Reyranella humidisoli: one gene and its partner. The protein of the gene in region 1 interacts with the protein of each later gene in a pairwise test. Links are inferred from orthologs where the notes say so. Each region holds a gene or a part of one and is shown in the gene's direction. Other genes may lie near its edges.

Evidence for each region.
Region 2: the proteins of KQ910_RS01425 (region 1) and KQ910_RS17540 interact in binary tests that used the Escherichia coli proteins (3 or more experiments, as listed by UniProt). The link is inferred for Reyranella humidisoli from one-to-one orthologs.

What each region holds. Positions count from the first base shown.
Region 1 is NZ_JAHOPB010000001.1:287,757-291,416, reverse strand. The notes cover bases 82-3,575. They hold KQ910_RS01425 (2-oxoglutarate dehydrogenase E1 component), read left to right. Parts: upstream 82-471; coding sequence 472-3,375; downstream 3,376-3,575. Other genes in these bases: odhB (2-oxoglutarate dehydrogenase complex dihydrolipoyllysine-residue succinyltransferase), read left to right, coding at 3,404-3,575; sucD (succinate--CoA ligase subunit alpha), read left to right, coding at 82-406. Also shown: more of sucD, read left to right, coding at 1-81; more of odhB, read left to right, coding at 3,576-3,660. UniProt on the Escherichia coli protein: E1 component of the 2-oxoglutarate dehydrogenase (OGDH) complex which catalyzes the decarboxylation of 2-oxoglutarate, the first step in the conversion of 2-oxoglutarate to succinyl-CoA and CO(2).
Region 2 is NZ_JAHOPB010000001.1:3,627,556-3,630,635, reverse strand. The notes cover bases 113-3,026. They hold KQ910_RS17540 (ABC-F family ATP-binding cassette domain-containing protein), read left to right. Parts: upstream 113-587; coding sequence 588-2,465; downstream 2,466-3,026. Other genes in these bases: KQ910_RS17535 (MFS transporter), read right to left, coding at 2,469-3,026; ndk (nucleoside-diphosphate kinase), read right to left, coding at 113-460. In the rest of the region: more of ndk, read right to left, coding at 38-112; more of KQ910_RS17535, read right to left, coding at 3,027-3,080. UniProt on the Escherichia coli protein: Genetic data indicate it may be involved in ribosome assembly or function.

The sequences.
Region 1 (3,660 bases):
CACCTACGAAGCGGTGGCGCAGACGACGGCGGCCGGTCTCGGCCAGACGACCTGCATCGGCATCGGCGGCGATCCGGTGAACGGCACGAACTTCATCGAGTGCCTCGACATGTTCATCCGCGATCCCGAGACCGAGGGCATCGTGATGATCGGCGAGATCGGCGGTGACGCCGAGGTGAAGGGCGCGGAGTTCCTGAAGGCGTCGGGCACGAAGAAGCCGGTGGTCGGCTTCATCGCCGGTCGCACGGCGCCTCCGGGCCGCCGCATGGGGCATGCCGGTGCGGTCATCTCGGGCGGCAACGATACGGCCGAGTTCAAGGTCGCGGCCATGCGCGCGGCCGGCATCAGGGTTGCGGAGTCTCCCGCGGCTTTGGGCGAGGAAATGCTTAAGGCCATGAAGGGCTGACAAGCGATACGGGCCGCCAAGCCTCTGCCAGGCGGCAACTGGATACGGGCCAGGGAGTAAGGGCCATGAGAGCAGAACAGACGTCGTTCCTGTTCGGCGCAAACGCGCCTTTCATCGAGGAACTCTATGCGAAGTTCCTCGCCGACCCGTCGTCGGTCGATGGCGAGTGGCAGACCTTCTTCGGCGCCTTGGCCGAGCAGAAGGGCGATGTGCTCGCCGAGGTGCGTGGCGCGTCCTGGGCGCCCAATGGCCCCCGGGTGATCGGCGCGGTCGATCCCGACGCGGTTCCGGCCGCAGCCAACCGCAACGTCAAGGGCGGCAAGGGGGCCGCTGCTGCCGCGCCGGCGATTGCCGGAAAGACCGAGGAAGAGATCCGCGCGGCGGCGCAGGACACGGCGCGGGCGCTGATGCTGATCCGCGCCTACCGCATCCGCGGCCATCTCGAGGCCGACCTCGACCCGCTCGGTCTCGTGCGCCAGGCGCCGCATCGCGAACTCGATCCCGCGACCTACGGCTTCGGCGAAGCCGACTGGGACCGCCCGATCCTGATATTCGGCTCGCTGGCGCTGGGTGAATCCGCGACGCTGCGCCAGATCATGGAGCGCCTGCGCAAGACCTATTGCGGCAAGATCGGCGTCGAGTTCATGCACATCTCCGATCCCGACCAGAAGGCGTGGATCCAGGAGCGCATCGAGCACATCGAGAACCACACCGAGTTCACCGTCACCGGCCGCAAGATGATCCTCGAGCGGGTCGGCGAGGCCGAGGGTCTCGAACGCTACCTGCACGTGAAGTTCGTCGGCACCAAACGCTTCGGTCTCGACGGCGGCGAATCGCTGATCCCGGGCATCGAGCAGATCCTGAAGCGCGGCGGTCAGCTCGGCGTGAAGGAAGTGATGCTGGGCATGCCGCATCGCGGCCGCCTCAACACGCTCGTGCACGTCATGCACAAGAGCTACACGGCGCTGTTCTCGGAGTTCCAGGGCCGCTCCTCGCAGCCCGAGGAAATGCGTGGCTCCGGCGACGTGAAGTATCACCTGGGCGCCTCGGCCGACCGCGAGTTCGACGGCAACGTGATCCATCTTTCGCTGTCGCCCAATCCCTCGCATCTCGAGGCGGTCAACCCGGTCATCCTGGGCAAGGCGCGCGCCAAGGAAGACCAGCGCGGCGACACCGACCGCAGCCAGGTCATGTGCATCCTGATGCACGGCGACGCGGCCTTCGCGGGCCAGGGCCTGGTCGCCGAGAGCCTCGACCTCTCCGATCTCGCGGGCTACCGCATCGGCGGCACGATCCATTTCATCGTGAACAACCAGATCGGCTTCACGACCCTGCCGACCGAATCGCGCTCGGGCCCGTACTGCACGGAAGTCGCCAAGATCGTGCAGGCGCCGATCCTGCACGTGAACGGCGACGACCCCGAGGCCGTGGTCCACGTCGCGCGCATCGCGACCGAATTCCGCCAGCACTTCAAGCGCGACATCGTCATCGACATGTTCTGCTACCGCCGGCACGGTCACAACGAGGGTGACGAGCCGATGTTCACCCAGCCGCTGATGTACAAGGAGATCGGCGCGCATCGTTCGGTGAAGGAAGTCTACGCCGCTTCACTCGAAGCCGCGGGCGTGGTCACGGCCGACGAGGTCGCCGCCATGGATGCGAGCCTGCGCGAAAAGCTCGACAAGGCGCTGGAGGCCGCGACCAACTACAAGCCCAACAAGGCCGACTGGCTCGAGGGCAAGTGGGCGGGCTTCACGGTCGCGCCGGGCGAGGAGGATCGCAAGGGCGTTACCGCCGTCGACCTCGATCTGCTCAAGGCCGTCGGGCGGGCGATCTCCGAGCCGCCGAAGGATTTCGACCTCAACCGCAAGATCGTCCGACAGCTCCAGGAGAAGCGCAAGACGATCGACACGGGCGAGAACATCGACTGGGCGACCGGCGAGGCACTGGCCTTCGGTACGCTGCTCTCGGAAGGCACGCCGGTGCGTCTCAGCGGCCAGGATTCCGGCCGCGGCACCTTCTCACAGCGCCATTCGGTGCTGGTCGACCAGGCGAACGAGGCCAAGTACGTGCCCCTCAATCACGTGGCCGAAGGCCAGGCCCGCTACGAGGTGATCGACAGCCCGCTGAACGAGGCGGGCGTGCTGGGCTTCGAGTACGGCTACTCGCTGGCCGAGCCCAACGCGCTGGTCCTCTGGGAAGCCCAGTTCGGCGACTTCGCCAACGGCGCGCAGGTGATCATCGACCAGTTCATCTGCTCGGGCGAGAGCAAGTGGCTGCGCATGTCGGGCCTAGTGATGCTGCTGCCGCACGGCTACGAAGGCCAGGGGCCGGAGCACAGCTCCGCGCGCCTCGAGCGCTATCTGCAGCTCTCCGCTGAGGACAACTGGCAGGTCATCAATCCGACCACGCCGGCCAACTACTTCCATGCGCTGCGCCGGCAGATGCGCCGCACCTTCCGCAAGCCGCTGGTGGTGATGACGCCGAAGTCGCTGCTGCGTCACAAGGATTGCGTCTCGACCCTGGCCGACTTCGGTCCGGGCAGCTCGTTCCGCCGCATCCTCGTCGAGACCGACCAGCTCGTCGACGGTGCCAAGGTGCGCCGTGTCATCCTGTGCTCGGGCAAGGTCTACTTCGACCTCGTCGCCGAGCGCCGCAAGCGCAAGATCGACGACATCGCCATCATGCGTATCGAGCAGCTCTACCCGTTCCCGTTCACGCGGCTCGGGGTGCGGCTTGCACAGTATCCGAACGCCGACATCGTGTGGTGCCAGGAAGAGCCCGAGAACATGGGCGCCTGGCACTTCGTGGACCGCCGCATCGAGCGCGCGCTGGCCAACATCGAGGCGAAGGCGAGGCGGCCGCTCTATGTCGGCCGTCCCGAAGCCGCGTCGCCCGCCACCGGGTCGGCGCGCAACCATCTCAAGGAACAGGCCGATCTGGTCGACCGCGCCCTCACTGTCGGTTGAGCGCGGGTAGAGAAGAGGAAGTGTAGTCATGGCCGTCGAGATCAAGGTTCCGGCTCTGGGCGAATCGGTCACCGAGGCGACCGTTGCGAAGTGGCTGGTGAAGGCGGGCGATGCGGTCGCCGTCGACCAGCCCTTGTGCGAACTCGAGACGGACAAGGTCACCGTCGAGGTGAATGCCAGCGTCGCCGGCACCATCGCCGAACTCGCCGTGGAAGAGGGCGCCTCCGTCCAGGTGGGCGGCGTGCTCTGTCACATCGAGGCGGGGGCTGCCGGTGCCGCTGCGCC
Region 2 (3,080 bases), 3.3 Mb from region 1 along the record:
CTTGGGCCGCTTTTTTCATTGTGGAGAGGCGCCGGCTTCAGCCGACGATCTCGGAACCCGCAAAGAAGTAAGCGATCTCGATGGCGGCGTTCTCGGCCGAGTCAGAGCCGTGCACCGAGTTGGCTTCGATCGACTCGGCGAAGTCCTTGCGGATCGTGCCGGCGTCGGCGTTGGCCGGGTTGGTCGCGCCCATGATCTCGCGGTTCTTCGCGACGGCGTTCTCGCCTTCCAGGACCTGCACCACGACCGGGCCGGACGTCATGAACGTGCAGAGCTCGCCGAAGAACGGACGGGCCTTGTGCACGCCGTAGAACTCCTCGGCCTGCTGGCGGCTCATCTGGATGCGCTTCTGGGCGACGATGCGCAGGCCCTTCTCCTCGAAGCGCGCATTGATCTTGCCGGTGAGGTTCCGGCGGGTCGCGTCCGGCTTGAGGATCGAGAAAGTACGTTCGACGGCCATGAATTCCCTCGTGCAGTCCGTGATTTCGAGCTTGTGGGCGCGCCTTATAGACGCGGCGTTTAGGCCCGGCAAGCAGACCCTATGAGCTTGGTTTGCGGCTGAAGCGCGTGGTAAATGCCCGCCGCCCATGCTCCACATCAACGACATCTCCTTCCGCCACGGCGAGCGTGTGCTCTTCGACCGCGCTTCGGCGGCCTTTTCCGACGGCTGGAAGGTCGGCCTGGTCGGCCGTAACGGCGCCGGCAAGTCGACCCTGCTGCGCCTGATCCAGAGGCAGATCGAGGCCGACAGCGGCGAGATCAACCTGATGGGCCGCACCCGGATCGGCTCGGTCCCGCAGGACCCGCCGGGGGGCGACATTTCCGTGATCGACGCGGTGCTGGCGGCCGACGTGGAGCGCAGCGCCCTCCTCGCTGAGGATCAGACCTGCCACGACGGCGTTCGCCTGGCCGAGATCCATGCCCGCCTCGAGGAAATCGGCGCGGCGTCCGCACCTTCCCGCGCCGCCTCGATCCTGAACGGCCTGGGCTTCGACAACGACAAGCAATCCCGCCCCTGCGGCGAGTTCTCCGGCGGCTGGCGGATGCGCGTCGCGCTGGCCGGCACGCTGTTCAGCGACCCCGACCTTCTGATCCTCGACGAGCCGTCCAACCATCTCGACGTCGAGGCCATGATCTGGCTGACGGAGCACCTCAAGCGCTTCCGCAACACCGTCCTGATGGTGAGCCACGACCGCGACCTGCTGAACGACGTGTGCGACCACATCGTCCACATCGACCAGCAGAAGCTCGTCGCCTACACCGGCAACTACGACTTCTTCGAGCGCACGCGCGCCGAGCGGCTCGCCAACGATGCGGCCCAGCAAGCCAAGGTCGCCGCGCAGCGCAAGCACATGCAGGCCTTCGTCGACCGCTTCAAGGCCAAGGCCAGCAAGGCGCGTCAGGCGCAGTCGCGCATGAAGATGATCGAGAAGCTCGGCCCCGTGGCCTCCGTGCCGATCGACGAGCGCATCTCGTTCAACTTCCCCTCGCCCGACATCCTCGCCTCGCCGATCGAGACGCTCGACGACGTGTCGGTCGGCTATCCCGACGGGCCGCTGGTGCTGCGCAACCTCGACCTGCGCATCGACATGGAAGATCGCATCGCGCTGCTCGGCCAGAACGGTAACGGCAAGTCGACTTTCATCCGCCTGATCTCCCAGCGCCTGGACCCGCGCGAAGGCCAGTTCAAGAAGACGCCCAAGCTGCGCGTCGGCTATTTCTCGCAGGACCAGGAAGAGAGCCTCGACTTCGAGGCGACGCCGTTCGATCACATGGCCCGCGCGCTCGGACCGGGCGCCGGCGAGGCCAAGGTCCGGGCACAGCTCGGTCGCTTCGGCTTCTCGCGCGATCGCGCCAACCTCAAGGTCGGCGTCATGTCGGGCGGTGAGAAGACGCGCCTGCTGCTGGCGCTCGCCACCCGGACCGCGCCGCATCTGCTGCTGCTCGACGAGCCGACCAACCATCTCGACATGGATGCGCGCGCTTCGCTGGTCGACGCCATCAACGACTTCGAGGGCGCGGTCGTGCTGGTGAGCCACGACACGCATCTCGTGAAGATGGTCGCCGACGCGCTCTGGGTCGTTCAGGGCGGCACGGTGAAGCCGTTCGACGGCGACATCGACGAATACCAGGCCAAGCTGCTGAAGGAGCGCGGCTCGCGCCCGGCCAAACCGGAGAAGCCCGCCGACGCGGCCAGCAAGAAGGACCAGCGGAAGGCCGCCGCCGACAACCGTACCAGCAAGGCGCCGCTCAAGAAGGCCGTCGACAGCGCCGAGAAGATGCTGGCCCGCCTCACCGAGCAGCTGAACGGCGTGCTGGCCAGGCTCGGTGACCCGGCGATCTATGCCGGTCCCGGCACGGTCGTGACCGAACTCCAGAAGGAAAAGGCCCGCCTCGAGCGTGAGGTCGAGAATGCCGAGAAGCGCTGGCTGACCGCGCAGGAAGCGCTGGAAGCCGCCGCCTGACGGCTATTCGGCCACCGCCGGATAGGCCGGCTTCGGCGTGCTGCTGTGCCGGATCAGCATCACCATGCCGGCGTTGAACGTGTAGAGCCCCACGGCGATCCAGAAGATCACGGCCGGCAGGCCGCTGCTCATCAGGAAGCCGAACAGCGGCGGCGCCACGAACGAGCCGATATCGAGGCCCGAATAGACGAAGCCGAAGACCTTGCCCGACGCGCCGGGCGGCGTGGCGTTGCGCACGATCATGTCGCGCGACGGATTGGTGATGCCGCCCGCCGCGCCCGCCAGCGCCAGCAGGATCGGCAGGAAGGTCGGCGACACGGTCTGGGTGGCGACCGGTACGGTGAGACAGGCAGCCGCCAGCAAGCCGAACGCCGCGACGAGATCGTGTCGGCGGACGCGGTCGGCAAAGTAGCCACCGACCAGGATGCCTGCGGCCGAGCCCACGATGAACACGATCAGGCAGAAAGCTGCGTAGTTCTCCGTGACGCCGAACATGCTGCTCCAGGCCGGCACCGCGAACTGCTGGATGCCGACAGTGTTGGCCGCGATCAGCGCGAAGTAGGCGAGGCAAAGCAGCAACGCTGGCTGCAGGAAAAGCGCCAGGGCCGGCCGGGC